DNA from 4 places in the Pseudomonas poae RE*1-1-14 genome. Region 2 is predicted to be linked to each of the others. Evidence: predicted binding sites of a transcription regulator. Region 2 holds the regulator's gene; each other region holds the start of a gene.
What was found. Region 2 encodes FliA, which starts transcription of late flagellar genes. Its sites were predicted from a motif close to CTAAAGTTTNNNNNNNNNNNGCCGNTAA; they were not measured.

Region 1 (7,896 bases), 1.2 Mb from region 2:
GATACTGCCGCCGTTGTTCAATTGGCCGGTGGCCAGGCTCAAGGTGTCGCCGCTGGTGAGGTGCCCAGCCTGGTTGTTCAGGGTGCCGGTGGTGACGCTGACCGGGCCTTTACCGCTGATGCTGCCTTGCTGGTTGCCCAGGTTGGCGCTGCGCAGTATCAGGCCGGCGTCCGTCACCAGCTCGCCGCCTTGGTTGTTCAGATCGGCGCGGGTGGTGACGTTAAGGGCCTGGGCGCTGGAGAGGCTGCCTTGGGTGTTGTCGAGGCTGTGTGCCTTGACGTCCAGCGAGCCTTCGCTGCTCAGCAGGCCTTGTTGGTTAGTCAGGTCACCGGTGAGGTTCACCACCAGCGGCTGCTGACTGAGCATCTTGCCGCCGCTGTTATCCAGCGCCGTGCCGGTCAGGTTGAGGCGCTGACCGTTCAGTTGGCCGCGCAGGCGGTTGAGCACCTGCTCCACCACCAGGCTCAGGCCTGCGGCGGCGAATACTTTGCCGCCGTCGCTGTTGTCCAGGCGCTGGCCGGTGAGGTCAAGGTCGGCGTTGCTGGTCAGCTCACCGCTGCGGTTGTCGACGTCACCCACCTTCAGCGTCAGGGTTTTGCTTGCGCCCAGCAGGCCCTTGCGGTTGTCGAGGCTGGCAGCGGTCATCAACAGGGTGTCGGTGCTGAGCAACTGGCCCTGCTGGTTGTCGATGCGGTCGGCGTTGACGGTGACCTTGGCCTTGCCCGCCATTTCGCCCGCGCGATTGTCCAGGGTCGACGCCGTCAACAGCACGCTGGCGTCGCCGATCAGGCTGCCACGCTGGTTGTCGATCAGGCCGTCGGCGCTGACGTCCAGGCCGCCACGGCTGCTGAGCAGGCCGTCAGTGTTGTCCAGGCTGGCGCTATGGGCCGTGAGGCCGACTGCACTGATGCTGCCTTTGATGTTGGCCAGCGCCTGCTCGATGCGCAGCGTCAGCGCCTGGTTGCTGATCAGCTTGCCGCTGCTGTTGTCGAGGCTGCGGGCCGCGAGGGTGAAGGCGTTCTGGCTGGAGATTTCACCGTTGCGGTTATCCACGCTGGCGAGGTTTTTCAGCACCAGCAGCGGTGCGTTGATCACCCCGGCGTTGGTCAACTGGCCCTGATGCAGGTCCAGGTTCAACTCGCTGCTGCTGAACAGCTCGCTGCCGCTGGCCTGGGTCAGGCTGGCCAGGTTCGCGGTCAATACGCCGCCGCTGGCAATGCGCCCGCCGTTGCTCAGGTCGGTGGCCGTAAGGTCGAGGCTGTTGGCGCTGATCACGCGCCCGCCCTGGCCGTTGTTGAGTTGCCCGGTGGTCAGGCTGGCGGCGCCCTGGCTTTTCAGCAGGCCCTGGGCGCTGTTGTCCAGGCTGGCGCTGCCCAGCGTGAGCGCCTGGGCGGATTCCACCACGCCGCCCACGTTGAGCAGTTCGCCGTCGCTGGTGAGGGTCAGATCGCCGGCACTGGACAGGTTGCCGACGCTGTTGTCGATCTGCTGCGCGCGCAGTTGCAGGACGCCTTCGCTGCTGAGCTTGCCGCGCCTGTTGTCCAGCGCGCCCGACAGTTGCAGCGCCAGCGCCCGCTGGGCGGCCAGTGTGCCGTCGCGGTTGTCCAGGCGCGCAGCCTTGAGGTTTACCTGCTGGGCAAACACCAGTCCCTTGGCCTGGTTGATGACGTCGGCCACCGTCAACTCCAGCGCGGTAGGCGCGGCTGGTGACCAGGCCCTTGGCGAGGTAGCGGTCGGTAATGACCTTGAGCACCGCGTTCAGTTGCGGCACGCCCAGGCATTGGCCGATGTAAGGTTTGATCAACTCAGCGCGCTCGCCTTCGGACAACGCGTCGGCGCCGGTCAGTTCGATGGTTTTGATCGGGAAGCAACGGCTGTCGACAGGGGTTGTCGGCGTGCCGGACGCTGCGGATTTACCGGGCAGGTCCTTGAGGTCTTCGAGGCGTCGTTGCTGTTCTTCGAGCAGACGGTCCTGGCGGTCACGAATCAGGTCGGTGACACCGGGCGTGTCCTGCGGGGCTGCGGCTGCAGTGAGCCAGAAGAAAACGGACAGCAGGCTGAGCCCGGTCCGGCGTAACAGACGCCACATCGCTAGGTCCCTCTACATGGCTCTATGCCATCAATGGGCGGCGATCTTAGGGTGGCAATATAGTGGCGTCAATTAAATGTACAAATTTGTTCCATTGATTTACCTGAGAGCCAGTCGCACGCGACTGGCTCGGCGGCAAAGGCTGCCAGATACCTACGTTGAGCGACCCTCGCTGCGGTTTTGTTGTTTTTTAACGCCTTTCCCGTTCTTTCGCTCGTATTGATGGTGGATAAACCACGCGACCAGCACCAGACCGGCCACACCAAAAATAAACAGCAACAGCTCTATCGCGGGACCTTCATGTGAAAACATCTTTCGTTCCTCGTCCTGAAGTATCGCGCCGCAAAAACGGGCGCCTCCGAAATTGTTTGTAACAATTCATACATTTCCAGAGTAGACGCCAAAACCGCACGTGACAACCCTGACATCGCCAGAACCCTTGATCCAGACGTGTCAGTCGTCGAAAAGCGTTGCTGTACCCTTGGACCCATTAATCAAAGATGGACGGATAAACGTAGGTAAAACCCCATGAAGAAAAGCGAGCTCCCCGTCAAAACCTGCCTGACTTGCGGCCTTCCCTTTACATGGCGAAAAAAGTGGGCACGTTGCTGGAACGACGTGCGTTATTGCTCGGAGCGCTGCCGACGTAATAAAAATTGAAGCCAAAAAAAGGGGCCGTTGAAGGCCCCTTTGCACACGTGAGTCTTACTTGCTCAGCCATGACTCGACAGTGTCGGCGCCATGTTCAGCTTTCCATTCTTTCAAGCCTTTGTGATTGCCACCCTTGGTTTCAATCGTTTCCCCTGTGTGCGGGTTCTTGTAGACCTTCACTTGGCGGGCTTTGCGCGTGCCGGCCTTGGGCGCAGCCACCGGAGCACGTCGGCTGCTTTGCGGATCCAGCAGGTTGATCACATCCTTGAGGCTATAGCTGTACTTGGCGAGCAAATCGCGAAGTTTGGTTTCGAATTCAATTTCTTTCTTAAGGCCGGCATCGCCTTTTAAGTTCTCCAGCGCTTGAAGTTGTTCAGCGAGATGTTTTTCGAGTTGACGGAATTCGGCGAGCTTGGACATGGGTATTTCCTGGAGAGTGAATAATGGTGCGGCACATTCAAATGGACACTTGAATAAGGCAGAAGTATCAATCGAATGTAGCGCGCAGCAACAGCGTTTATTTGCGGCAAGCTGACTTTGTTGTAGCGAGCGGCTTCTTGTGGCGAGCGGGCTTGCCCCGCGTTGGGGTGCGAAGCGCCCCCAATCCAGCAAACGCGGTGTAACTGATGCGGCTCAGCGCCTGGTTTTGGGGCTGCTGCGCAGCCCAACGCAGGGCAAGCCTGCTCGCCACGGGGAATCTGTGCATGACTGGACGCATTAGGGCTCGCCACAGTGAGGGTTTGACACTGACCGGTCACACGACAGTCATAAACCAGACGGAAGGCACACGCGGATGTCTAAAGTTGTGACGCACCGCGCAGATAACCCCTATGTCGTTTACATCCGCAACAACGTTCAAGGACCGAACTCATGACCCCGAGTCAACCCATCCGTACTGCCCTTTCCGGTCATCCGCGTTTTCGTTGGTTCGCTTTCATCCCGGTTATCCCCGCTGTCATCTGGATACTTTCGCAGTCCACCACCCCGGCAAACCTTGCGGCATGCGCCTTATTGGTGTTGCTCGGCCTCGCTGCCTGTGCCTGGAGCGCACGTGCCCAGCGCGGGTCGGTGCAGCGCGCCGTCGCGCTGGCAGAAGATTCAACCGCACAAACCGGCCTGCAGGGTCTGGATTCGCGCGCCCAGCTCGATGAAGTCCTGCTCGGCGCCATGCCGATCTGGGCCAAGCAGGTGGAGAGCTCGCGGCAGCAGACCGAAGACGCGATTGTGAGCCTGGCCAATCGGTTCACCGGGATTTCCGCGCGTTTGCAGGACACCGTGCAAGCCTCGCAGCAAGCCGCTGGCGAGCTGGATGGGCACGCCGCCGACGGTGCGCTCAAGGTGCTGGCCAGCAGCGACAGCGAGCTGAGCCAAGTGATCGATTCGCTCAAGGCCACCCAAACCAGCCGTGACCAGACGCTTACCCAGGTGCGCAGCCTCACTGCCTATACCGGCGAGCTGCGCACCATGGCCGCCGATGTCGCGGCCATTGCCGCGCAGACCAACCTGCTGGCGCTCAACGCCGCCATTGAAGCCGCGCGGGCCGGAGAAGCCGGTCGCGGCTTTGCGGTGGTGGCCGATGCGGTGCGCAGTCTGTCGAGCAAATCCAGCGAGACCGGCCAGCAGATGTCGGCCAAGGTCGACATCATTAACAACGCCATTACCCAACTGGTGCAGGCGGCGTCCAGCAGTGCCGACCAGGACAGCCACTCCGTCGCCGCATCCGAGCAGAGCATCCAGCAGGTGCTCGAACGCTTCCAGAACATCACCGGTCGCCTGACCGACTCCGCCGACCTGCTCAAGCAGGAAAGCTACGGCATTCGCGACGAGATGACCGAAGTGCTGGTCAACCTGCAGTTCCAGGACCGGGTCAGCCAGATACTCAGCCACGTGCGCGACAACATGCACGCCCTGCACGAACACCTGCTGCAGGCCAGCCAGGCGCCGGAACAGGCGCTGGCTGTGGATGCGCGCCAATGGCTGGCGAGCATGGAGGCCACCTACGCCACCGACGAACAACGCCGCACCCACCATGGTGAAGCGGCCGCGTCACAGAATTCTCAAGACATCACCTTCTTTTAAGGAGCACACCATGGCAAAGAATGTATTAGTGGTCGACGACTCCAGCAGCGTGCGGCAAGTGGTCGGCATCGCCTTGAAAAGCGCCGGTTACGACGTGATCGAGGCCTGCGATGGCCGGGATGCGCTGGGCAAGCTCACCGGGCAGAAGGTTCACTTGATCATCAGTGACGTGAACATGCCGAACATGGATGGCATCACCTTCGTCAAGGAGGTCAAGAAGCTGGCCAGCTACAAGTTCACGCCGATCATCATGCTGACCACCGAGTCCCAGGAATCGAAAAAGGCCGAAGGCCAGGCGGCGGGTGCCAAAGCCTGGGTGGTCAAGCCGTTCCAGCCCGCGCAGATGCTGGCAGCGGTGTCCAAACTGATCCTGCCCTGACCACCTGACCATGGAGGGCCTTGCCATGCCGATTACCTGCGAAACCGTCGACGGCACCCCGTGCGTGGGCATCGACGGTGAACTGACGATCTACACCGTGGCCGAGCTGGCCGCCGCGCTGCTGCCGCAGCTGGGCACGGCGCCGCGCCTGGCGCTCGACCTATCCCAGGTCACCGAAATGGACGGCGCCGGCCTGCAATTGCTCGCGGTGCTTCACCGCGAAGCCGACCACCGCGGCACGGCCCTGAGCCTGGTCGGCCAGAGCCCGGTGGTCGAGCAAACCTTCACGTTGTGCGGTGGCGTCGCTTTCTAGCGCCCGCCGCCCCGTTCAATACGCGACAAGGAGTGTCCAGGTGAGTATCAATCTCGATCAGGCACAACAGACGTTCATCGTCGAGGCACGCGAACTGTTGCAGGCCATGGAGCAATCCCTGCTGCAACTGGAAAGCGAGCCTGGCGATCAGGATGCCATCGGCGCGGTGTTCCGCGCCGCACACACGATCAAGGGTTCGGCCGGCCTGTTCGGCCTGGAGCCGATCGTGAGCTTCACCCATATCGTCGAAGACGTGCTCGACCGCCTGCGCGATGCCAGTGTGGCGGTGGACGCCACGCTGATCGCGGTGCTGCTCAAGTCCGGCGATCACATGCTCGAATTGATCGACGTGGTGGCCAGCCGAGGTGAAGCACTGCAAGCGCCGGCGCTGGAACGCGAAGCGGCGCTGCGCCAGGCGCTGAGTGCCTATCAGGGCGGTGACCATGCGGTGGCCGGCGTGCCGATGACTTCCGTGGTCAACGACACCCAAGGCGACATGCTGTGGCACCTATCCCTGCGATTTGGCGTGGACGTGTTCCGCAACGGCATGGACCCGCTGTCCTTTCTGCGCTACCTCGACACCCTGGGCCGGATCCTGCAGGTCACCACCCTGACCGATCGCCTCCCTGCCCTGGACAGTTGGGATGCCGAAAGCTGCTACCTGGGTTTTGAGATCGACCTGCGCTCGTCGGCCAGCCACGCCACGCTCAATGAAGTCTTCGACTTCGTGCGCGACGACTGTGAGGTGCACATCAGCGCCGTCGACGACACACCGCTTGAGGCAGCGCCCGGCGGCACCGAGCTGGTCGCGCAACCCGAGCAGTTGGCGCCGGCGCCTCAGCGCGTGGCGACGAACAGCGAGGCAAAACCCCGCGATGGCAACTACGTGAGGGTCAACGCCGACAAACTCGACGAACTGATCAACCTGGTTGGCGAACTGGTGATTGCCAGCGCCGGTGCCAGCCTGCTGGCGCGCTCGTGCAACAACGACCCGCTGCAGGAGGCCACATCCACCGTGTCCGGGCTGGTGGAAGAGATCCTCGATGGCGCCCTGCACCTGCGCATGATCCCCATTGGCGATACCTTCAACCGCTTTCGCCGCGTGGTGCGCGACGTCAGCCAGGAACTGGGCAAGGACATCGACCTGCTCATCAGTGGTGCGGAAACCGAGCTCGACAAAACGGTGGTGGAAAAGATCGGCGACCCGCTGATGCACCTGCTGCGCAATGCCATGGACCACGGCATCGAAAATGCCACGGCGCGGCGCGAGGCGGGCAAACCGAGCAAGGGCCACCTGAGCCTGAATGCCTACCACGACTCCGGCAGCATCGTCATCGAAATCGCCGACGACGGCGCAGGGCTCAACCGCGAGCGCATCCTCGCAAAAGCCCAGGAGCGCGGGCTGGTCTCCACGGGTGCGCAGCTCACCGATCAGGAAATTTACAACCTGATCTTCGAGCCCGGCTTTTCCACCGCCGAGGCGGTCACCAACCTGTCCGGGCGCGGCGTCGGCATGGACGTGGTCAAGCGCAACATCACGTTGCTGCGCGGCACCGTCGATCTGGACAGCCGCCCCGGCCAGGGCACGGTGGTGCGCATTCGCCTGCCGCTGACCCTGGCGATCATCAACGGTTTTCTGGTCGGGATCGATCAGTCCACCTACGTGATTCCGCTGGACATGGTGCAGGAATGCATCGAGCTGGACGAACCCCAGCGCCAGTCAAGCCGCGACCAGGGTTATCTGGACCTGCGTGGCGAGGTGTTGCCGCTGGTGGACCTGCGTGAGCACTTCAGCCACGAAGGCCCGCCGGCGCGGCGCCAGAATGTGGTGGTGGTGCGTTACGCCGAGCACAAGGCCGGGCTGGTGGTGGATGACCTGCTTGGCGAATTCCAGACCGTGATCAAACCCCTGGGCAAGCTGTTTGGCGCACTGCGCGGCATCAGCGGCTCAACCATCCTGGGCAGCGGTGCCGTCGCGTTGATTCTGGACGTGCCCGCCCTGCTCAGCCAAATCGTACAACTGGAAGCCCGCACGGCCCAGGCGCCTCAGTCGCCCTCGGTCGTCGTTCGCTGATGTATCTGCAATTCCATGGAGGTTCCCCGATGAAATGGTTCTACGATCTTAAAATTTCCACCAAGCTGATCAGCTCGTTTCTGGTGGTCCTCGCGCTGACGGCGGGCATGGGCGTTTTCGCCATCCTCCAGTTGGGCTCCGTCAATCAGGCGGCCCAGGACATCCGTGGCAACTGGATGCCGTCGATGCGCGCGGCCGCCGGCATGCGATTTTTCGCCGCCAACTATCGCTTGAAGGAAAACCGCAATATCAGCACCGACGTGGTCGAGGAAAAAGCCCAGGCCGAGCGCGAAGCCGTGGAGTCGCGCCAG
Region 2 (7,896 bases):
CTTTCTTGATCGGCTGCATGCGGGTTTTCATCACCGCGGTCTGCAGGTCGGCGGTGACCACGTCGAGGTTCGACACGGCCTTTTGCATGGCTTCATCGCCACTGCTCAGGCCCAGGCGCACCAGACGGTTACGCACCAGCACCAACTCGCCCACCATGTTCATGATGTCGTCCAGGCGTGCGGTGTCTACCCGTACGGTGGTTTCGGCTTCGGTGGTGACCGGTTTTTCGGCCACGGCGGCAGCCGGGGCACGTGCAGGTGCTGCGGCCGGTGCCGGCGCGGGCTTGGCCACCGGTGCAGGTGCCGGCTTGGCGACCGGTGCAGGTGCTGGCTTGGCGACCGGTGCAGGTGCTGGCTTGGCGGCCACAGGCGCGGCAGTCGCCGCTGCGGCCGGGGCCACTTCGGCGAACTTGCCCTTGCCATGCAGTTCGTCGAGCAAGGCTTCGAATTCGTGATCGCTGATCAACCCGTCACCGGCCGGTGCTGCGCTGGCGGCAGCAGCGGCTGGCGCGGCGGCGGCTGGCGCCGTCGCGGCGACTTCCGGCAAGGCATCGGCAGCGAACGTGCCCTTGCCGTGCAGTTGGTCGAGCAAGGCTTCGAATTCGTCGTCGGTGATATCGGTGCTGGCGCTGGCTGTGGCTGCGGGCGGCGCGGCCACCGGTGCCACGGCGTCGGCAGCGAACTGACCTTTGCCATGCAACTGGTCGAGCAGGGATTCGAATTCGGCGTCGGTGATGTCTTCGCTGGTCGGCGCGGCAGGTGCCGCAGCCGGTGGCTGTGGCGCTTGCGGTGCTTCGGCCTCGGCCTTCACGGCGTTGAGCGAATCGAGCAGTTGTTCGAACTCGCTGTCGGTGACATCCGGCTCAGGCTCAGGCTCGGCCACCGGTGCAGGCGCAGCTTGCACGGCGACCGCCTCGTCAGCTGGCTCTGCCAGGCGCGCCAGGGCGGCCAGCAGTTCCGGGGTGGCGGCGGTGATCGGGGCACGTTCGCGCACTTCGCTGAACATGCCGTTGACCGCATCCAGTGCTTCGAGAATCACGTCCATCAACTCCGAGTCGACCTTTCGCTCACCCTTGCGCAGGATGTCGAACACGTTCTCGGCGATGTGGCAGCACTCCACCAGCTCATGGAGCTGGAGGAAGCCGGCGCCCCCTTTTACAGTGTGAAAACCGCGAAAAATTGCATTGAGCAGGTTCGCATCATCCGGTCGGCTTTCCAGCTCGACCAGTTGTTCGGACAGTTGCTCTAAAATTTCGCCGGCCTCTACAAGGAAATCCTGAAGGATTTCTTCATCGGCGCCGAAGCTCATGTGGGTGCTCCTTAGAAGCCTAAACTGGATAACAGGTCATCGACATCATCCTGACCTGACACAACGTCTTCACGTTTATCGGCATGAATCTGCGGACCTTCACCCTTGGCGAGATGTTTTTGTGGATCTTTTTCCGAAAGGATCGCCGCACGGTCATGTTCGATGCCGGCAAAACGATCGACCTGCCCGGCCATGAGCACCAGTTTGAGCAGGTTGCTTTCCACTTCGGTGACCAGTTGGGTCACGCGCTTGATCACTTGACCGGTGAGGTCCTGGTAATCCTGGGCCAGCAGAATATCGTTGAGGTTGCTCGCCACGGTGCGGTTTTCCTGTTCGCTACGCGACAGAAAACCGTCGACCCGACGGGCCAGCTCACGAAACTCTTCAGCACCCACTTCGCGACGCATGAAGCGGCCCCAGTCGTGACTGAGCGCCTGGGCTTCGGTGGCCATGCCATTGACCAGCGGCGTGGCGTTTTCCACCAGGTCCATGGTGCGGTTGGCCGCTGCCTCGGTCAGCTTGACCACATAGGACAGGCGTTCAGTGGCATCGGTGATCTGCGAAATTTCTTCGGCCTGGGGCATGTGCGGATCAATCTGAAAATTGACGATCGCACTGTGCAGCTCGCGCGTGAGCTTGCCCACTTCCTGGTACAGGCCGCGGTCACGGGTCTGGTTAAGCTCATGGATCAACTGCACCGCGTCGCCGAAATGACCTTTTTCAAGGCTCTCGACCAACTCGTGAGCATGCTTTTTCAGGGTCGACTCAAAATCGCCCAATGTTGTTTCTTTCTGCTCCATAGCTCCCCCGCGATGGCATTAGCCTTGGATGCGTTCGAAGATTTTTTCGATCTTCTCTTTTAGCGCCAATGCCGTGAATGGCTTGACCACGTAACCGTTTACCCCGGCTTGGGCGGCTTCGATGATCTGTTCACGCTTGGCTTCGGCGGTCACCATCAGCACAGGCAGGCTGCGCAGCTTCTCGTCGGCGCGCACATGGCGCAACAGGTCGATGCCGGTCATGCCCGGCATGTTCCAGTCGGTTACCAGAAAGTCGATGCTGCCGCTGTTGAGGATTGGAATCGCGGTAATACCGTCATCCGCCTCGACCGTGTTTGTGAACCCAAGGTCACGCAACAGGTTTTTTATGATCCGCCGCATCGTTGAGAAGTCATCAACGATGAGGATTTTCATGTTCTTGTCCAATTCGACCTCCAAGCAGTCTTAAACGCGCCCAGCACCTGGACGCGCCATTTCAATCAACAGGCGTTACACAAAAAGGACTGCCGGGTCCACCACGGGTCGAACCCGCGAAAGTAGTGACCTTCGCGGTATCGTCTGCAGTGTCCCCACACTGCCTGTCAGCGCGCGCGCCACTCTCCCAAACGCCCCCGCAAACGGGCTGCGCACTGGCTATGCAACTGGCTGACACGCGATTCGCTGACCCCCAGGACCTCACCGATTTCCTTGAGGTTCAGCTCTTCGTCGTAGTACAGCGCCAGGACCAGGCGCTCACGCTCCGGCAAGTTGGCAATGGCGTCCGCCAGTGCGCCCTGAAAACGTTCATCTTCCAGGTCGCGTGACGGTTCCATATGCGCACTCGCGCCGTCCTCGTGCAGCCCTTCGTGTTCGCCGTCCTGCAACAGGTCGTCGAAACTGAACAGGCGGCTGCCCAAGGTATCGTTCAAAATCCCGTAATAATCATCGAGACTCAATTGGAGTTCGGCCGCAACTTCGTGATCTTTAGCGTCGCGACCGGTTTTTGCTTCAATTGAGCGAATTGCGTCACTGACCATCCGCGTATTGCGGTGCACCGAACGCGGCGCCCAATCCCCTTTACGCACTTCATCGAGCATGGCGCCACGGATACGAATACCCGCATACGTCTCGAAACTGGCGCCCTTGCTCGCGTCGTACTTGGTCGACACTTCGAGCAGACCGATCATGCCGGCCTGGATCAGGTCTTCGACCTGCACGCTGGCCGGCAGGCGTGCCAGCAGGTGATAGGCGATGCGCTTGACCAGCGGCGCATAGCGCTCGATCAATTCGCCCTGGCTGTCACGTGCCGATTTTTTATAGAGGTTGTAGCCGCTGGATGTCATAGCACAGGACCCGCGCTTGTCTGATGCACCAATCGCTCGACGAAGAATTCCAGATGCCCGCGCGGGTTGGCGGGCAGCGGCCAGGTATCGACCTTCTGGGCAATCGCCTTGAATGCCAGCGCGCACTTGGAACGCGGGAATGCTTCGTAGACCGCACGCTGTTTTTGCACAGCCTTGCGCACGCATTCGTCGTAGGGAACCGCGCCAACGTATTGCAGGGCGACATCAAGAAAACGATCCGTGACCTTGGTCAGCTTGGCGAACAGGTTGCGCCCTTCCTGCGGGCTCTGGGCCATATTGGCCAGCACGCGGAAGCGATTCATGCCGTAGTCACGGTTAAGCAGTTTGATCAGGGCGTAGGCGTCGGTGATCGAGGTGGGCTCGTCGCACACCACCAGCAGCACTTCCTGCGCAGCGCGTACAAAGCTGACCACGGACTCGCCAATGCCGGCGGCGGTATCGATCACCAGCACGTCGAGGTTGTCGCCAATGTCGCTGAACGCCTGGATCAGGCCGGCATGCTGCGCCGGGCTCAGGTGCACCATGCTCTGGGTGCCAGAGGCAGCCGGCACGATGCGGATCCCGCCAGGCCCCTGCAGCAACACATCGCGCAGCTCACAGCGCCCCTCGATCACATCGGCGAGCGTATGTTTGGGGGTCAGCCCCAGCAGAACGTCCACGTTCGCCAGGCCCAGGTCAGCGTCCAGCAGCATGACGCGACGGCCAAGCTCTGCCAGGGCCAGGGACAAATTCACTGACACGTTAGTTTTCCCGACGCCACCTTTGCCGCCGGTCACCGCGATCACCTGTACGGGATGCATGCTGCCCATTTTATTTCTTTACCTTGTCTTGCTTAGACGCAGGCTACATGGCTTGGCCGCTTGAATCGCTTGCAGACCATCGATGTAGGTACATTTCACGGCGTTCATCCTGCCTCAACCGACCCGTTTTGCCGGGTTGTGGTAAAGGTCGGCGAACATATCAGCCATTGCTTCCTCGCTAGGCTCGTCTTGCATTTGCACACTCACGGCACGGCTGACCAACTGATGACGACGCGGCAGATGCAGATCATCCGGGATCCGCGGGCCGTCGGTCAGGTAGGCGACCGGTAATTCATGGCTGATTGCCAGGCTCAGCACCTCGCCCAGGCTCGCGGTTTCGTCGAGCTTGGTGAGGATGCAGCCGGCCAGCCCGCAGCGCTTGTAACTATGATACGCAGCGGTAAGAACCTGTTTCTGGCTGGTGGTTGCAAGCACCAGGTAATTTTTCGACTTGATCCCGCGGCCCGCCAGGCTTTCCAGCTGCATGCGCAACGCCGGGTCGCTGGCTTGCAGGCCGGCGGTATCGATCAGCACCACGCGCTTGCGCAGCAGCGGGTCGAGGGCGTTGGCCAGGGACTGGCCCGGGTCGACGTGGGTCACCGGCACATTGAGAATGCGGCCGAGGGTCTTGAGCTGCTCCTGGGCGCCGATACGGTAGCTGTCCATGCTAACCAGCGCGATGTTGTTGGCGCCGTATTTGAGCACGTAACGGGCGGCCAGCTTGGCCAGGGTGGTGGTCTTGCCCATGCCGGCAGGGCCGACCATGGCGATCACACCGCCCTCTTCCAGGGGTTCGATTTCCGGGGTGGCGATCATCCGAGCCAGGTGCGCCAGCAGCATGCGCCAGGCCTGGCGGGGCTCTTCGATGCTGCCGGTCAGCGCCAGCAGGTCGCGCGACAGCGGGCCGGACAGGCCGATGCGTTGCAGACGGCGCCACAGATTGGCCTGTTGCGGCTTGCTGCCTTGCAATTGGTTCCAGGCCAGCGAGCCCAGTTGCACTTCGAGCAGTTCACGCAGGCCGTTGAGTTCAAAGCGCATCGAATCGAATACGCGCTGGTCGACGCTGGCGGCCGGGGCCGGTGCGGCAGGACGCGGCGGTTCGACAAAGGTCGGCTCCACCAGCGGCTCGGCAGCGGTCAGCGGCAGGCCGGCAAACAGCTGGCGATTGGTGGTGGTGTCGCTGTCGCCGCGCATGCTCAGCTCGGCCTGGGCCGACACAATGCGCGAGGCGGTCTTGCGCAGCTCGTCTTCGAGTTCCATGTTCGGCACGCGTGGCGCCAGGGCCTGAGGGGTGTAATCCAGGGCAGCCGTCAGCTCCACACCGCCGGCGATGCGGCGGTTACCGATAATGGCGGCATCGGCGCCCAGCTCATCACGCACCAGTTTCATGGCCTGACGCATATCGGCGGCGAAAAAACGCTTCACTTGCATAACCCACTACCTCAGCCGTTGGGCCCTACTGTCGCGACGATAGTCACTTGCTTATTGTCAGGAATTTCCTGGTAAGCCAACACGTGCAAATTCGGTACTGCCAGACGTCCAAACCGCGACAACATCGCTCGGACCGGGCCTGCCACCAGCAGAATCACCGGTTGGCCCTGCATTTCCTGGCGCTGTGCGGCGTCGATCAACGAACGCTGCAGTTTTTCAGCCATGCTTGGCTCCAGCAGAACGCCCTCTTCCTGGCCTAATCCTGCCTTCTGAATACTATTGAGCAAGATCTGTTCCAACCTTGGCTCCAGGGTGATAACAGGCAGCTCGGAGTCAAGCCCTACAATGCTTTGCACGATTGCGCGGGACAATCCAACGCGCACCGAAGCCACCAACGCGGCGGTATCTTGACTCTTGGCGGCGTTGTTGGCGATAGCCTCGGCAATGCTGCGAATGTCGCGCACCGGCACCTGTTCGGCCAGCAGCGCCTGCAGCACCTTGAGCAACTGCGACAGCGAGAGCACGCCCGGCACCAGCTCCTCGGCGAGCTTTGGCGAGGCCTTGGCGAGCAAACCCATCAATTGCTGGACTTCCTCGTGCCCGATCAGCTCGTGGGAGTGCTTGTAGAGGATCTGGTTGAGGTGGGTGGCGACCACGGTGCTGGCGTCCACCACGGTGTAACCGAGTGATTGCGCCTGGCTGCGCTGGCTGACTTCGATCCACACCGCTTCCAGGCCAAAAGCCGGATCTTTGGCGGTAATGCCGTTGAGGCTGCCGAACACCTGGCCCGGGTTGATCGCCAGTTCCCGATCCGGGTAGATCTCGGCTTCGGCGAGGATCACGCCCATCAGGGTCAGGCGATAGGCACTGGGAGCCAGGTCGAGGTTGTCGCGAATGTGCACAGTGGGCATGAGGAAGCCCAGGTCCTGGGACAGTTTCTTGCGCACACCCTTGATCCGCGCGAGCAACTGGCCACCCTGGTTGCGGTCCACCAGTGGAATCAGGCGGTAGCCGACCTCCAGGCCGATCATGTCGATTGGGGTCACGTCGTCCCAGCCCAGTTCCTTGGTTTCCTGGGCGCGGGCCGGGGATGGCAGCAATTCCTGCTGGCGCGCCACTTCCTGCAGGGCCTGCACCTTGACCGCGTTCTGTTTTTTCCAGAACAGGTAAGCACCGCCGCCAGCCAGGGCCGCCATGGTCAGGAACGACACGTGGGGCATGCCCGGCACGATGCCCATGATCGCCATGATGCCCGCCGCCACGGCCAGGGCTTTGGGCGAGGCGAACATCTGCCGACTGATCTGCTTGCCCATGTCTTCAGAGCCTGAAGCACGGGTCACCATGATGGCCGCTGCTGTGGATAACAACAGTGATGGCAATTGCGCCACTAAACCGTCACCGATGGTCAGCAGGGCGTACACCTTGCCGGCGTCGCCGAAGGTCATGCCGTGCTGGAAGATGCCCACGGCCATGCCGCCGATGAGGTTGATGAACAGAATCAGCAGACCGGCGATGGCGTCGCCACGCACAAACTTGCTCGCACCGTCCATGGAACCATAGAACTCGGCTTCCTGAGCCACTTCCAGGCGGCGGCTCTTGGCCTGGTTCTGGTCGATCAGGCCGGCGTTGAGATCGGCGTCGATGGCCATCTGTTTGCCGGGCATGGCGTCGAGGGTAAAGCGTGCGCTCACCTCGGAAATGCGCCCGGCACCCTTGGTCACCACCACGAAGTTGATGATCATCAAGATCGCGAACACCACGATACCAACCACGTAGTTACCGCCGATCACCACCTCACCGAACGCCTGGATCACCTTGCCGGCGGCGGCATGGCCGTCCTGGCCGTGCAGCATCACCACGCGGGTGGACGCGACGTTCAGTGCCAGCCGCAGCAGGGTGGCCACCAGCAGGATGGTGGGAAACACCGCAAAATCCAGCGGCCGCAGCGCGTACACGCAGACCAGCAGGACCACGACGGACAGGGCAATGTTGAAGGTGAAGAACACGTCGAGCAGAAACGGCGGCATCGGCAACATCATCATTGCCAGCATCACCAGCAACAACAACGGCACACCCAGATTGCCCCGCGAGAGGTCAGTCAGGGTCGTACGGGCCGTACCGAACATTTGAGAGCGATCCACCACCGGTATTCCTCGTAACGTAAAGCAAACTTTTGACGCCAAGAGGCGACTTGCAGGCGGTATTGCAAGAAGCTGTCCAACTTTGGTTTTGGT
Region 3 (7,896 bases), 1.6 Mb from region 2:
AGCTTTGGCGCAGGTCTGAATGTGAGAGGGGACCTGCTCCCGATTGCCGTGTATCAGCCCCCCGATTTATTGGCTGATCCAATGCCATCGGGAGCAAGCCCCCTCCCGCAGTTGATGAATTGCGTCTGTGAAACCTTAGCGGAACCGGTCCACCTCATGACGCAAGCCCGCCGCCAGGGTTTCAAGTTCCTTGGCGGTGATCGCCAGATTCGACACCACTTCACGCTGCTCGCTGTTGGCCAGCGCAATGCTCTGCAGGTTGCTGCTGAGCAAGGTCGCGGTGCTGCTCTGCTCCTGGGTGGCCGTGGTGATGGCGGCAAACTGCTGACCGGCCGAGCGGCTTTGCTCGTCGATACGCGCCAGGGCCGAGGCCACGTCGGCGTTGCGCGACAGGCCATCCTGCATCAGGGCTTTGCCCTGCTCCATCGTGCTGATGGCATTGCCGGTTTCCTGCTGGATACTTTGTATCATCACGGAAATTTCATCGGTAGCCTGGCGGGTGCGCGAGGCCAGGTTACGCACCTCGTCGGCGACCACGGCGAAGCCACGGCCTTGCTCACCGGCGCGGGCGGCTTCGATGGCGGCGTTGAGCGCCAGCAGGTTGGTCTGCTCGGCGATGGCGGTAATCACACCGACAATGCCGCCGATTTCCTGGGAGCGCTGGCCGAGGGTATTGATCACCGTGGCGGTGCCGTTCAGGGCGGTGGCGATATGTTCCAGAGACGACGACGCCTCTTGCATCGAGGTACGGCCGATGCGGGTTTGCTGGGCATTTTCCTGCGCCAGGCGCTCGGTGTTGCCCATGTTGTCGGCGATGTTCAGGGAGGTGGCGCTGAACTCTTCCACGGCGCCGGCCATGCTGGTGATCTCACCGGACTGCTGCTCCATGCCTTCGTAAGCACCGCCCGACAACCCGGACAACGCCTGGGCTCGGCTGTTGACCTCTTCGGCCGCCTTGCGGATCTGCGACACCATGGTCGACAGTGCTTCCCCCATCTGGTTGAAGCTGCGGGCCAGTTGGCCGATCTCGTCATGACTGGAGACGTTGAGGCGTGCACTCAAATCGCCCGCGCCCAAGGCTTCGGCCTGGCGCACCAGGTCGCTCAGCGGCGCCAGCTTGCTGCGCAACAGCCACACGATTGCGCCCACCGCCAGCAGCATCGCCAGCACGCTGCCGATCGCCAACCGCATGCCGACTTCCCAGGTCACGGCACGAATTTCGGCTTTCGGCATGCTGGCTACCACGGCCCAGGGGCCGCCTTCGAAGGGCACCGACACGCTGTAGAAATCTTCGTTCTTGTCGCTCCAGAAGCGGCCTGCGCCAGGCTTTTTCGCCAGGTCCAGCATCACTGGCACCGCTTGATCCAGCGCCTGCACGCCAGCGGGCGGCACCAGCCAGTGTTTCTGTTCATCCAGCAGCGCCAGGGACCCGGTCTGGCCGATGCGGAAGCGCTTGAGGTTTTCGAACTGCGCGGCCTGCGCGTCGGTGTAGTCAAAGCCGATGAACAGCACCGCGATGACCTTGCCGCTGCTGTCGCGCACCGGGCTGTACTGGGTCATGTAGGAGCGGTCGAACAACACGGCGCGGCCGATATAGACCTGGCCATTGAGCACGCGCTGGTAGGCAGGGCCCTGGCGGTCCAGCACGGTGCCGATGGCGCGGCTGCCGTCCTGCTTGGTCAGGGAGGTGCTGACGCGAATGAAGTCGTCGCCGCTGCGCACGAATACCGTGGCGACGCCACCGGACATCTGCTTGAACTCGTCCACTTCCGTGAAATTGTTGTTGAGCACATCGCTGCCCAGCAACAGGCTCGGGGTCTGCACCCCGGCCACCGCGATCATCTGATCGGCGCGCACGCTCAACCCTGAGCTGAAGCGTTTTTCAAACAAGCCGGTAAGACGCTGCGTGCTCTCGCGCAGGGTGCTGTGGAAGGTATTGAGTTGGTCGGCGAGCAGTCGCGCCTCGCTGGCCAGGTGCTCCTCACGGGTGGCAAGGTTGGCGGAATCCAGGGAACGCAAAGCGAAAACGGTACTGCCGCCAATGGCGACAGCCAGAATCACGGCCAATGCGAGGCCTAACTGTGAGGCAATCCGGGCGCGAGGTTGAGACATGACAGCTCCTGACCGAGGCCAGGATCATCCTGATCTCATAGCGATGCTCGGCAAATTATCTAGTGGGAAACGTCGGGGTGAAGGTCCGACACAGCTACTTCGGCAGGGTTTGCCAATACTTGAGAGAATCAAGGGGGTATTACGCAAACGATTGCATTTATCTCTTTTTACAATTGCGCGCAAAGCACCGAGAATCACTCCCCTGCCACCCTTCCGACTTTCGAGTGTGATGATCATGCAGCCTGCGGCACGTACCGAACTCTGGGCCATCCTGCGGCTGTCAGGACCGTTGATCGCCTCACAGTTGGCGCACATGCTGATGGTGCTGACCGACACCTTGATGATGGCCCGCCTGAGCCCGGAGGCCCTGGCCGGTGGCGGCCTGGGCGCGGCGACTTATTCGTTCGTGGCGATTTTCTGCATCGGCGTAATTGCGGCGGTGGGCACGCTGGTCGCCATTCGTCATGGCGCAGGAGATATCGAAGGCGCAACCCGCCTGACTCAGGCCGGGCTGTGGCTCGCCTGGTTGATGGCGTTGGCGGCGGCCTTGCTGCTGTGGAACCTCAAGCCGGTGCTGCTGATGTTCGGCCAGACCGAAACCAATGTGAATTCGGCCGGGCAGTTCCTGACCCTGTTGCCGTTCGCCCTGCCTGGCTACCTGAGCTTCATGGCCTTGCGCGGCTTCACCAGCGCCATCGGCAAGGCAACGCCCGTGATGGTGATCAGCCTGGGCGGCACGGTGGTCAACTACCTGCTCAACCATGCGCTGATCGAAGGCATGTTCGGCCTGCCCAAGCTCGGCCTGATGGGCATCGGCCTGGTGACGGCCATCGTCGCCAATGGCATGGCACTGGCCCTGATGGCGTACATCCGCAGCAATCGCGTCTATGCCGCTTACCCACTGAGCACCGGCCTGCTCCACCTTAATACTCAGTACCTGCGCGAGCTTTGGCGCCTGGGCCTGCCGATTGGCGGCACCTATGCGGTGGAGGTCGGGCTGTTCGCCTTCGCGGCGCTGTGCATGGGCACCATGGGCAGCACGCAATTGGCGGCGCATCAAATTGCCCTGCAGATCGTCTCGGTGGCGTTCATGGTGCCGGCGGGCATGTCTTACGCGGTGACCATGCGCATCGGCCAGCACTACGGCGCCGGGCAATTGCTGAAGGTGCGTACCGCCGGGCGCGTTGGAATGGGCTTTGGCGGCGCGGTGATGCTGGGGTTTGCCGGGGTATTGTGGCTGTATTCCGACCCGCTGATCGGGCTGTTTCTTGACCACAACGACCCGGCGTTTCATGACGTGATCGTGCTCGCCGTCAGCCTGCTGGCCGTCGCGGCCTGGTTCGAATTGTTCGACGGTGTGCAAACCATCGCCATGGGCTGCATCCGTGGGCTCAAGGACGCCAAGACCACCTTTCTGGTGGGGCTCGGTTGCTACTGGCTGATCGGCGCGCCGGCGGCGTGGTTGATGGCCTTCACGCTGGGTTGGGGGCCGACGGGTGTGTGGTGGGGGTTGGCGCTGGGGTTGGCATGCGCGGCGGTCAGCCTGACTTGGGCGTTTGAAGCGAAGATCAGGCGCATGATTCGGCAGGAGGCATTGCTGGGCTGATTAGATGTGCACGTCAGCCCAACTGCGCCTGCCGGCCCTTGCCGTGAGTCAGGTACTCCACCAGTTCAGGCAACGGCAACGGTTTGCTGATCAGGTAACCCTGGGCCTGGTCGCAGCCAAACAAGCGCAGCAATGCCAGTTGCTCCGGCGTTTCCACGCCTTCGGCGACCACTTCCAGGTTGAGGTTGTGGGCGAGGTTGATCATGGCGTGGACCAGCTTGCGATTCTCTTCGCGCTCCTCCATGCCGCCGACAAAGCTCTTGTCGACCTTCAGCAAGGCAATCGGCAGGCTGTTGAGGTGCACGAACGACGAAAAGCCGGTGCCAAAGTCGTCCAGGGAAAAGCGCACGCCGAGGCGGCCCAGGGCGTCCATGGTCTGCTTGACCAGGTCACTGCGGCGCATCACGGCGGTTTCGGTCAGCTCGAATTCCAGCCATTGCGCTTCCACGCCGCGCTCGGTGATCAGCCGACTGAGGGTGGACAGCAACTGGCTGTCCTGGAACTGACGGAACGACAGGTTGACCGCCATGTGCAGCGGCGGCAGACCGCGTTCGCGCAGGTCCTGCATATCGCGCAGGGCGCGGGAGATCACCCAGTAACCCAGTGGCACGATCAGGCCGCTCTGTTCGGCCAGGGGCACGAACTCGCTGGGCGCCAGCAGCCCCCGCTCGCCGTGGCGCCAGCGCACCAGGGCTTCGAGGCCGACGATACGGCCGTCGCCCAGGTCCAGGCGCGGCTGGTAATGCAGTTCCAGCTCATCACGGCGCAGCGCGCGGCGCAGTTCGCTTTCAAGATCGGCAAGGCTGCGCGCATTGCGGTTGATGCGCTCGTTGAAGATATGAAAGGTGCAGCCCTGGGTGCTTTTGGCTTGCTGCATGGCGATGTGCGCGTGCCACATCAGCGGGTCGGCGCCAGCGCGAGCGCGGGCATGGGCCACGCCCAGGCTGCAGCCGATCAGCAGGCTTTCACCGTCCACCCAGTAAGGCTCGGCCATGACCTGGGTGATGCGCTCGGCCATCCATTCGGCGCGCTGGGGTGCGCGGCGGGTGTCGATCAATAGGGCGAATTCGTCGCTACCCAGGCGCGCCAACTGGTCACCGGCTTCGAGCTGGCTCTTGAGCCGCGCGACCACTTGCAGGATCAGCCGGTCGCCGGCCTGGTGGCCGAGGGCATCGTTGGCGTGGCGGAAGTTGTCGAGGTCCAGGTGACCGAGTGCCAGGCCGCGCCCTTCATTGTCGGCCAGACGCGCCGCCAGCAGGGTCTGGAAGCCTTGGCGGTTGGCGATCCCCGTGAGCGGGTCCTGCTCGGCCAGACGCTGCAGCGTGTGTTCGAGCACGCCACGTTCACGCACATGACGCAGGCAGCGGCGCAACGTGCCAGCGTCCAGTGCGTCACGCACCAGCCAGTCACTGACCCCCAGCGGTGCAACCAGCGGCTCCTCTTCCAGCAGCAATATGCAAGGCAGGCTGCAGCGGCCAGGGCCGGGCTGCAAGCCGGGGGTGGTCAACAACACGGCGCTGTGGTCGTCATTGAACAGACGGCTCACCGAGTCCCAGTTGGGCGCGCTGATCAACACAGCTGCGTCGCCCATTGGCGCCAGGCACTCGCGCAACAAGGCTGCCCACTCAGGCGCATCGGACAGCAGCAGCAAACGCAAGGGTTCGACAGGCGTAGCCAAGCTAGCTCCCTAGACTCTGCAAAATTTCGTTGGCGGCGGCATTATGACGTGCGGCCTGATAATCACCAATGATAGGCGTTATCAAATACGCGAGTTGTCAGAAAAAGTCCTGAAAACGCGTCACATCCTGCGGCAAAGTAACAAAACCGGCAAATTTAGATCGAGTGGTACGTCACACCGTCGATCCAGGGCAGCAGAATCTTGCCAGCCTGTTAAAATGCCCGCCCTTTTGAACAACGACCTCCCGAATTCTGTATGTCCCGACTCAATCCCCGGCAGCAAGAAGCCGTGAACTACGTCGGCGGCCCTCTATTGGTGCTCGCCGGCGCAGGCTCCGGCAAGACCAGCGTGATCACCCGCAAGATCGCGCACCTGATCCAGAACTGCGGCATCCGTGCCCAGTACATCGTCGCCATGACCTTTACCAACAAGGCGGCGCGGGAAATGAAAGAGCGCGTCGGCACCCTGCTCAAGGGTGGCGAAGGCCGTGGCCTCACCGTGTGTACATTCCACAACCTGGGACTGAACATCATCCGCAAGGAGCATGTGCGGCTGGGCTACAAACCGGGCTTTTCGATCTTCGACGAGACCGACGTCAAGTCCTTGATGACCGACATCATGCAGAAGGAATACGCGGGCGACGACGGTGTCGACGAGATCAAGAACATGATCGGGTCGTGGAAAAACGACCTGATCCTGCCTGCCGAGGCGCTGGAAGCGGCGCGCAATCCCAAGGAGCAGACCGCCGCCATTGTCTACACCCACTACCAGCGCACGCTCAAGGCGTTCAACGCGGTGGACTTCGACGACCTGATCCTGCTGCCGGTAAAGCTGTTCCAGGAACACAAGGACATTCTGGAAAAGTGGCAGAACAAGGTGCGCTACCTGCTGGTGGACGAGTACCAAGACACCAACGCCAGCCAGTACCTGCTGGTGAAACTGCTGATCGGCACGCGCAACCAGTTCACCGTGGTTGGCGACGATGACCAGTCGATCTACGCCTGGCGCGGCGCCCGCCCGGAAAACCTGATGCTGCTCAAGGACGACTACCCGTCGTTGAAAGTGGTCATGCTGGAGCAGAACTACCGCTCCACCAGCCGCATTCTGCGGTGCGCCAACGTGCTGATCTCCAACAACCCCCACGAATTCGAAAAACAGCTGTGGAGCGAGATGGGCCATGGCGACGAGATCCGCGTGATCCGTTGCCGCAACGAAGACGCCGAAGCCGAGCGCGTGGCGGTCGAGCTGCTCACGCTGCACCTGCGGACCGACCGGCCCTACAGCGATTTCGCCATCCTTTATCGCGGCAACTACCAGGCCAAACTGATCGAGCTGAAGCTGCAGCACCATCAGATTCCCTATCGCCTGTCGGGCGGCAACAGCTTCTTCGGGCGCCAGGAAGTCAAGGACTTGATGGCCTACTTCCGGCTGATCGTGAACCCCGATGACGACAATGCCTTCCTGCGGGTGATCAACGTCCCACGCCGTGAAATCGGTTCGACTACGCTGGAAAAGCTCGGCAACTACGCCACCGAACGCAAGATCTCGATGTACGCCGCCACCGATGAAATCGGCCTGGGCGAACACCTGGACACGCGTTTCACCGATCGCCTGTCACGCTTCAAGCGTTTCATGGACAAGGTGCGCGAGCAGTGCGCAGGCGAAGACCCGATCAGCGCCCTGCGCAGCATGGTCATGGATATCGACTACGAGAACTGGCTGCGCACCAACAGCTCCAGCGACAAGGCCGCCGACTACCGCATGGGCAACGTCTGGTTCCTGATCGAGGCGCTGAAGAACACCCTGGAAAAAGACGAAGACGGCGAAATGACCGTTGAAGACGCCATCGGCAAGCTGGTGCTGCGCGACATGCTCGAGCGCCAGCAGGAAGAAGAAGACGGCGCCGAGGGTGTGCAGATGATGACCTTGCATGCCTCCAAGGGCCTGGAATTTCCTTATGTGTTCATCATGGGCATGGAAGAGGAAATTCTCCCACACCGTTCCAGCATCGAAGCCGACACCATTGAGGAAGAACGCCGGCTGGCCTACGTGGGCATTACCCGCGCGCGTCAGACCCTGGCCTTCACCTTTGCCGCCAAGCGCAAGCAATACGGCGAAATCATCGATTGCGCCCCCAGCCGGTTCCTGGACGAACTGCCGCCGGACGATCTGGCCTGGGAAGGCAACGACGACACCCCGACCGAGGTCAAGGCCGTTCGCGGCAACACGGCCCTGGCCGACATACGCGCGATGTTAAAGCGCTAGAATCGACTACTTTTTAATCTACTTTCGGCGCAGACCGCGCCATTAGAGGAAGCTTTCCGTGGAAGCACTGCACAAGAAAATTCGCGAAGAAGGCATCGTGCTTTCCGATCAGGTTCTCAAGGTTGACGCCTTTTTGAACCACCAGATTGATCCGGCGCTGATGAAATTGATCGGCGACGAGTTCGCCGCACTGTTCAAGGATTCGGGCATCACCAAGATCGTCACCATCGAAGCC
Region 4 (7,896 bases), 1.0 Mb from region 2:
CCGCAGAGCAACGGCATGGCCGAGAGCTTCGTGAAGACGATCAAACGTGACTACGTTGCGCACATGCCCAAGCCGGATCGAGAAACGGCGCTGCGCAACCTGGCAATTGCCTTCGAGCATTACAACGAGCAGCATCCGCACAGCGCCTTGAACTATCGCTCACCGAGGGAGTTCAGGCGCTTGGTAGCAGCATCAATTTGACGGGGAGTTGGTGTCCGGTTTTGTAGGGGCAAGTCCAATTCGCTAGCTCTTAAATCACTGTCGATTTCTCGGTGGAGACGTCGGTGTAGTCAGCTTACGATAGCGCGCTCTGCATCTGTCTTTTCTCACCGGGGTACCACTGAATGACGCCACTAAGTGCGGTTTTTCGCAACCTTCACCAAGATAATTTGTTGGTACTCGCCAACGTGAGCGATGCTGGCAGCGCACGTATTGTCGAGAGCGTAGGGAGTAAGGCTGTCGCGACCAGCAGCGCCGCCGTTGCTTGGGCACATGGCTACCAAGATGGCAATCAACTTCCCCTAAAATTGCTGACTACTACAGTTGAGTCAATGGTTCGAGTGCTTACAGTCCCCCTCACGGTCGATGTCGAAGGGGGCTATTCCGATGACCTTGAGTCGGTTGCTAAAGTTATTGACTGCGTAGTTAGCACTGGAGCTGTAGGAATAAACATTGAGGACGGAACAGGCAGCACCGATCTGATTTTGCGAAAAATCGAAATGGCAAAGAAGGTAGCAAACAAGCATGGAATCGACCTGTTCGTGAACGTACGAACTGACGTTTATCTGCGATGTTTGGTAGAACCAGCGCGACAATTGGCAGAGACCCTCTTCCGTGCATCGCTGTTCGAGCAAGCAGGTGCAGACGGCATTTTTGCAGCTGGAATGGTTGAGGAAAACGACATTGCTACACTGTGCGAGGCAACGCGGCTACCCGTCAACCTGCTTGCCTGGAACGGCCAGCCCAGTATGGATCAATTGAAGAGTCTAGGCGTCAACCGGCTAAGCGCCGGATCCAGCATCGCTGAGTTCCTATACGGTGCCAACAAGGCGATAGCAACGAGCTTCTTGCGAACGGGGAAGCTTTTCGAGTATCCATTGGACGCATATACCTACAGCGACCTGAATAGCCTTATGGCAGCAAAAAAAACCACCTAGGCGAAAAGTAATCTTCGCTCTATCAATCTGTGATTCGCATGAAAATCGCCGCTGTTTCCCGCACCTCGAAAGCGATTTTCACTCCCATTCGAGGACGAGGCTACGGTCTATGAGATCTTACAATCACTCTCTTCCGCCCAGAAGCGAGATGGTGAATGCGATGCTATGCAGCGACACCGCCTATGAGGGCGTTTTTTTCACTGCTGTCAAAACTACAGGTATTTTTTGCCGACCTACATGTAGTGCACGTAAGCCAAAGCCCGAAAATGTAGAGTTTTTTTCGCAGGCCGACGAAGCGATGGCAGCAGGTTATCGGCCTTGCTTGCGATGCAAGCCATTGGATCTAGCGGCTTCCGCGCCAGATTGGGTCAAGGGGCTGCTAGCTTCTATATCTGCATCACCTGACGCTCGCTGGAGTGATGCTGAACTAACTACGCGTGGTATCGATCCACTCCGCTTACGCAGGTGGTTCAAACAAAATTTTGGCATGACTTTTCATGCATGGATGCGTTCTAGAAGGCTCGGTGTCGCCCTAGGCCGGATCTCTTCGGGCGAAACGCTGGATAACACAGCATTTGACTTAGGGTACGAGTCATTGAGTGGCTTTAGAGATGCTTTCAAAAAAACATTTCAAATTCCCCCTGGTAAGGCAGCTGAAACGTCGCTCCTGCTTTATCGCCATCTGACTACACCGTTGGGCCCAATGATTGCCATGGCAGAGGAACGAGGTTTGGTACTCCTCGAATTTCTTGACCGCCCGGCCCTAACCGCTGAATTAAACGAATTGCGTGGGCGGCATGGGTATTCAATCGCGCCTGGCGAGCATCTCTTCATCAAGCAGATCGAAGTTCAACTAAAACTTTATTTTGATGGAAAGCTAAAAAGGTTTTCAGTACCGCTCCATATGCCAGGCAGCTCTTTTGACAGGCTTGTGTGGGCAGAGCTTCTAAAAATCGACTATGGAACCATTTCAACCTACGGTGCCATCGCTAGGGGCATTGGTAAGCCAGGTGCAAGCCAAGCAGTGGGCAATGCAAATGGACACAATCGCTTATCTATTGTTGTCCCCTGTCACCGTGTCATAGCGACAAATGGTTCACTCGCCGGATATGGCGGAGGACAGCCCCGGAAAGAGTTTTTACTGCGTTTGGAGAAGACTGCTTTGCAAATGACTCAACAGAACGAATTTCTGTTGAATTAGTTGCTAATAAAAATATACGCAGACACAACGACTCTCAGCGCGTCCTTTTTAAAGATCCGTGGGCACTTATTGGGTAAGCGTCTGCCAAAGTCACCTTGTATGACTCAGAACGGTATAAGCAGTCCTTCAGAAAGCCGTAGGACGGCTGATAATCCATGGCCTGACCTCATCCGGCGTCATGAAAAGCCTCGTTTATCGCGTTGAGCAAAGTAGCCCTTATAGGCGCGTCACCCTCTCACCTAACAATCCTCAAATACCCGAAAGTCATTCTCTCGGGCATTTGAGCATCCGGTAAAAAAACTTGTAACTCAGTTCACCTTGAACCGTCCCACCAGCCCCTGCTGTTGCTCGGCCAAGCGGGCTAACTCGCGGCTGGTGACGGCGGTTTGTTCAGCACCGGCGCTGACCTGGATAACCAGAGTGTTGATGTCGTTTACGTTGCGGTGGATCTCCTCGGCAACCTGACTCTGTTGTTCTGCCGCCGAGGCGACCTGTATGTTGCTGTCGCTGATGGTCGCGATGCCCTCGGCTATTTCTTCTAGCAACTCCCCTGCGCGCACTACGTTGCTCGCGCCTTCTTGAGCCTTCCCTAGAGTTTCCTGCATGGAAGTGGCGGCACGGTCGGAGCCGGATTGCAGATTGGCGATCATCTTCTGGATACTGACGGTGGAATCCTGAGTCTTTTTGGCCAGATTCCGCACCTCATCGGCGACCACGGCAAATCCACGACCCTGCTCACCGGCACGGGCAGCCTCAATGGCAGCGTTCAAAGCTAGCAGATTGGTTTGCTCTGCTACACCACGAATCACATCCAAAACCGAGGAGATGGAATAGCTTTCACCCTTGAGCTCCTCAATGATTCGGGATGTTTGTTCGGCCTGAACCTCAAGCCCTTTGATCAAGCTGATGGTGTTCTCGATTTCAGCCTTGCCCTGCATAGTGCTGGCATTAACGCGCTGCGACATCTCTGCGGCGTCGGTAGTGCTGCGCGCCACGTCTTTGACCGTGGCGCTCATCTCGCTGATGGCAGTGACCACCTGATCGGTGCCTTGACGCTGCTGGACGACGTTATTGCTAGTTTGCAGGGCCACAGCCGAAGACTGCTCGGCGGCGGTCGCGACCTGCGCCGTGGCACTCCCGATCTCACGGATCACTTCACCGATCTGTATGGCCATGTTATCCAGGTTACGCGAGATCTCGCCAAACTCGTCTCTGCCGGTGTAACGGGTTCTGGCAGTTAGGTCACGCGTGGATAGCGAAATAAGGGTGCGGTTCACGTCGACCACAGCGATTTTGATATTGCGAATAATCACCGAAGCGAGCCACAGCACCGCAATCAACATCAGAATGACGGTGGCTATTGCGACATACAGACTGCGCTGGGCATCGGTACGCGCGACATTGGCTAGGCTCACGACCGTCTGGCCCAGTTCAGCCTCGACCTGAGCCATCATGTCGATACGGCTGGTGGAAAGGTTGAACCAGTCTTCGGGTTTGATATTAAGCGGATCGCCTAGAGGCGTATCAAATCCGAGTTTTTGCAGGCGAGCTACATCGACGGATGCGGGCTGTTGTAGAACCGCATCCAGCTTATTTTTGAACACGGCAGGAGCCCAGCGTTGAAAGGCCTCGAAATAGCCGGAGAACTCGCCCATGTTGCGGCTGAAACCTGACAACAGCGGCGCATCAAAACGGTTTTGGTTGAATGCCAGGCCAAGCAGTACACGCTCTCGACCAGAGCGCTCTTTCATGTCTACGAACTGATTGAGTGAACTCAGCCCACGCAGGATTTCCGGATCCTCAATGCTGGTTTCCAGTGAGTAAGAGAAGCCGATCAAATTTTTGATAAGATCGGTGAATCGGGTGCCGGACTCGCCGTTATTGATTGCGAGCGTGTCCACCTGCTGACGCAGTCCGGCCAAACCATCAATTGCGCGCAGCATCTTGTCAGGCGCGATAAGACCCTCGGTCGATTGCGCATGCATCGCGCTCACCGCACGGTCGGTTTCTTGGCGTAAGACTTTCAACTTGTCCTGCATCGTCTTACCACCGCTGCCCAGAAACACGCCGCTTGCGCCGCGCTCACGCTGGATAGTGGTTACTACGTCACTGAGTTTCTGCGCGGTGCCGGTAGCGGTGACCGCTCGGTTCATCTCGCTCAGTGTCTCTCGTTTGTCAGCTACAAAAATCCCGGCGAAGACCAGAAAGCCCAACAGGGGAAACATCAAAATAAGCAGTAGCTTTGTACTCAAAGGAGCATTTCTAAGCATGGCAGGCCTCAGGGCTTGAAGATGTTGTTTAAAGCTATCCAAGGCGAACGTTCTATGAAGTCGACGTCTGATAGAGCCCAGGATGGTTCAGTAGTAGCCTGCCGTAGCCAGTTTTTTCTCCGTTCGGAATGTTTCGGCTGAAACCAGCAAAGCTTTACCTGTACCCGTGTATCGATAGGGGCCTAGGTACCGAGTAGGTGGGATCTTTGTAACCGTCCGGCCAAGTCATCTACCCAGTTCCGCAAAGCCAAGACATGGTGTGCACTTAAATTTAAGTGGTCACCAGTTCTAGCCTTTTGTGCGAGTTTGCAGACTCTTCATAGAATGCTGCTCAGCGTTTACGCGTGAACTGTTGCTCAGTGACCGCCGTACCCCATTGATTGCCTTGCTCTTCATGAGTTAGCTCGAAACCCAAGGATTCGTAGAGGCGCCGGGCAGCTTCCAACCCTTTGAATGTCCAAAGTTGTATAGCTGAGAAATTCTGCCGGTCGCAGAAATCTAATGCCTCGGTGAGAAGGTGACGACCTATACCGCCACCACGGCAGCCATCGTCAAGGATGAACCAGCGCAGGTGGGCTTCATCGTTTCCGAGATCCTCTCCGTCAATAGCCAGCGATCCCACAATCCGGCCAGCGCTCTCAGCGACCCAGATGGCGTTACGCGTATTGTTCAGTCGTCCCGCAAACTCCGCAACGCCAGTTGCAACCTGACTCTCGAAAAACTGACCAAAGCCTGAATGGCGAGAGTAAAAGCTAGCGTGCATTTCGGCCATACGACCGATCAGGCCAGGGCGATAGCAGGATCATCACACTGCCTTAAAAATGGCTGACGAACGTCGACGCACGCGGCCGCGCCTTGAGCACCGATTCAGCGCTGAAGCCGACCAGAAGGTAGGTCACTGCGCAGCCTAGGATGTCGAGGTCGAAACGATCAAGAAGGCGGTGGCCAGCACTAATGCCTGAAGTTGCTCGGTATCCAGCTCCATCTCAGAACCGTGGCGAATGCCTGGCCAGTGGAACTTGCCTTGGTTTAATCGGCGCGCCGCTAGCCATATTCCGAAGCCGTCATGCACCAGCACTTTCATGCGATTGGCGCGGCGGTTGGCGAACAGATAAGCACAGTGCGGCTGCGCCGCACCGAACACGGCGATCACCCTGGCTAATGCCGTCTCGGTACCGGCGCGCATGTCCATCGGCTCGGTGGCGAGCCAGACGGAGTCGATGCGAATCATCGCAGGAGGTCTCGAAGAAAGGTCGCGCAGGCAGCAGCATTTTCAGTGGGCCAGTTCACTTTGACGGTGCCACGCGGGTGCTGTATTTCAACGCAGATGTTCGATGATGACGGATGGGATTTTGCCCCAGCCAGCGACACGGGTAATGGAATAAATGCAGGTTGCAGCGCTGTGCTTTTCTGCGATTGCAGCCGAATCCATTTGTGGACGAGGTTTGCGTTGAGGTTATGGCTGAGTGCGATGCTGGCAATCGAAGCACCGGGCTGAGCACACTCTTGAATGACTTGGGCTTTGAAGGACTTGGAATAAGAACGGCGTGTTGGCTGCATGAAATACCCGATTAAAAGGCTAGAACTGGTGCCCACTTAAATTTAAGTGCACACCATGTCTTGGCTTAGCGGGGCTGGGTAGATGACTTGGCCGGACGCATACGATTAAACTGAGGGCGAGTACGAGGGCCCTTAGCAATCCGAGTCTGGCTTAAAACACAACGGCGATAAAAGGGAGAATACGAGGGAACGTCTTATGAGACGTTCAGAGCAACACAGCAGAAAGGCGAAAGCCCGGTCGTTACCGGGCTTTGCAGATCCCTCAAGGGGAGATAAAGCTCAAGTGCCTCAAGGGCGACCCGCCAAACTCTACGAGCGGTAGAGGCCCATGTCAACGCTTGGCTTCTGGGATAAAAGTAGACAGGGGATGTGTACCGTAATGTGTAGTCGTTAGAGCTGAAACGGTCCTGTCTAGCACTGTGGGCAGGTCACCATGCCGTAATCTGTAGTCGATACGAAGACTACTGATCTGATCTATTGGGTGTTTCTCAACGGTGCCATAACTGACTCTACGTCCAAACCGTTCATAAGGCAGTTGTGTGCTATCACTGACAGAGCCTCGAAAAGCTTGTCTCGCTGTCTTGCCAACGCAGCGTTCTCCGCTTGAAGACTTGCAATACGCTCTTCGAGACTTCTGCGCCGGCGGGCACCATCCGGATCTCTCCCGCTTTCCCTCATTTGAACAATACGGGCGGCCTCAATTCTGCCTCCACGGTCACCTCCTAGCGTAGCTCGGCTTGTCAGGCCCAGCCGGCGCTGCACCTCCGGTCGGGAAATAGGAGCGAACTCCACTCCTGAGCTAATCATCTGGGCGAGGAGAGCGTCTATTGCTTCGTCAAGAGTGCCGCCCCTCAATGTCTGTCGTCGTGCCATAGTTGCCCCTAGTCATCTGATACCGAACTGTGTCGTTTGTCCGAGTCGACAACCGTGATTGGACGCCCGTTTGGAAACACGCGTTGCACACCTCCATTGGTATCGCGTGCAAGGACAGATTTTAAATTCTTGAGCTTGTTTTCCTGGTCTGCTAGCCATACATCGCTGCCTGCCTCTCCGGTGCCTGCGTCGCGCATGATGGATATTGCCTTCGTCAGATTCTTAGCTTGTTTTTCAAGGTTGAGCCGCTCCGATGAAGTGCCCATCAGATGTAGATGCGAGCAGCCATTCCAGCATTGAAGATGCTTAGGGCAGGGGGCCTGGGAGAAATCGTGGATACAACCTCCGAAAGGGGTCACATGCAGCGCCGTGGCGTGTACCGTGAGGAATGCTTCCGCAGTTGTTGTACCTTTATCTGATAGCAAAGCATGGTAACTATCGGTCAAAGCGCCATGAATGCGCTTATCTCTTATGGCTGTATGTAGAAAGTCGAGGCGCTCGTGATAGCTATTGAACGCCAGAAACTCATGATGGGCAGCGGTGTTTTCTTCAATGCTCGTGTGTTGGTAATAAACATTCTGGTCGAGGCGTTTTCGCCCCAGAGCCAATGCTTGCTGAACATCGCTCATACCGGTCAAGTGGTAAATTGTGTTCCGCCAGTGTCTAGGTTGGTGGCTTGTTAGCCTAATCGGAGTTCCATCGGATTCGGTTAATGAACGACGCGAAAAAATGGACGTATATTTTTCATTGTCACCTAATGCGTGATTGATATCCCCGAGGGTGACCCGACGCGGGACCGCACGAAACACATTCGCCTCACGTCCACCGAAACGAA

Region 1: H045_RS08275 (methyl-accepting chemotaxis protein) is a predicted target of FliA. The motif match lies at 3,538-3,565, and genes of this name have one in related genera.
Region 3: H045_RS20110 (methyl-accepting chemotaxis protein) is a predicted target of FliA. The motif match lies at 2,209-2,236, and genes of this name have one in related genera.
Region 4: H045_RS08735 (methyl-accepting chemotaxis protein) is a predicted target of FliA. The motif match lies at 4,759-4,786, and genes of this name have one in related genera.

Annotation. Positions count from the first base shown of each region.
Region 1 covers NC_020209.1:1,841,676-1,849,571, reverse strand. Annotated here, with positions in the region: gene H045_RS25455 (hemagglutinin repeat-containing protein) at 1-1,677, opposite strand, end outside; partial or broken gene H045_RS24420 (POTRA domain-containing protein) at 1,694-2,089, opposite strand; gene H045_RS25205 (hypothetical protein) at 2,243-2,401, opposite strand; gene H045_RS24415 (DUF2256 domain-containing protein) at 2,618-2,749, shown strand; gene H045_RS08280 (histone-like nucleoid-structuring protein, MvaT/MvaU family) at 2,795-3,160, opposite strand; gene H045_RS08275 (methyl-accepting chemotaxis protein) at 3,611-4,819, shown strand; gene H045_RS08270 (response regulator) at 4,830-5,198, shown strand; gene H045_RS08265 (STAS domain-containing protein) at 5,224-5,511, shown strand; gene H045_RS08260 (chemotaxis protein CheA) at 5,552-7,585, shown strand; gene H045_RS08255 (methyl-accepting chemotaxis protein) at 7,615-7,896, shown strand, end outside.
Region 2 covers NC_020209.1:3,007,231-3,015,126, forward strand. Annotated here, with positions in the region: gene H045_RS12945 (chemotaxis protein CheA) at 1-1,309, opposite strand, end outside; gene H045_RS12950 (protein phosphatase CheZ) at 1,321-2,109, opposite strand; gene H045_RS12955 (chemotaxis response regulator CheY) at 2,128-2,502, opposite strand; gene fliA (RNA polymerase sigma factor FliA) at 2,670-3,410, opposite strand; gene fleN (flagellar synthesis regulator FleN) at 3,407-4,240, opposite strand; gene flhF (flagellar biosynthesis GTPase FlhF) at 4,346-5,662, opposite strand; gene flhA (flagellar biosynthesis protein FlhA) at 5,674-7,788, opposite strand.
Region 3 covers NC_020209.1:4,566,034-4,573,929, forward strand. Annotated here, with positions in the region: partial or broken gene H045_RS20105 (YifB family Mg chelatase-like AAA ATPase) at 1-1, shown strand, start outside; gene H045_RS20110 (methyl-accepting chemotaxis protein) at 136-2,112, opposite strand; gene H045_RS20115 (NorM family multidrug efflux MATE transporter) at 2,342-3,718, shown strand; gene H045_RS20120 (putative bifunctional diguanylate cyclase/phosphodiesterase) at 3,732-5,396, opposite strand; gene rep (DNA helicase Rep) at 5,652-7,661, shown strand; gene H045_RS20130 (xanthine phosphoribosyltransferase) at 7,720-7,896, shown strand, end outside.
Region 4 covers NC_020209.1:1,959,315-1,967,210, reverse strand. Annotated here, with positions in the region: one part of gene H045_RS24445 (IS3 family transposase) at 1-201, shown strand, start outside; gene H045_RS08745 (isocitrate lyase/PEP mutase family protein) at 345-1,157, shown strand; gene H045_RS08740 (bifunctional transcriptional activator/DNA repair enzyme AdaA) at 1,318-2,358, shown strand; gene H045_RS08735 (methyl-accepting chemotaxis protein) at 2,667-4,583, opposite strand; partial or broken gene H045_RS08730 (GNAT family N-acetyltransferase) at 4,960-5,424, opposite strand; gene tnpB (IS66 family insertion sequence element accessory protein TnpB) at 5,536-5,859, opposite strand; gene tnpA (IS66-like element accessory protein TnpA) at 5,856-6,188, opposite strand; gene H045_RS08720 (hypothetical protein) at 7,070-7,896, opposite strand, start outside.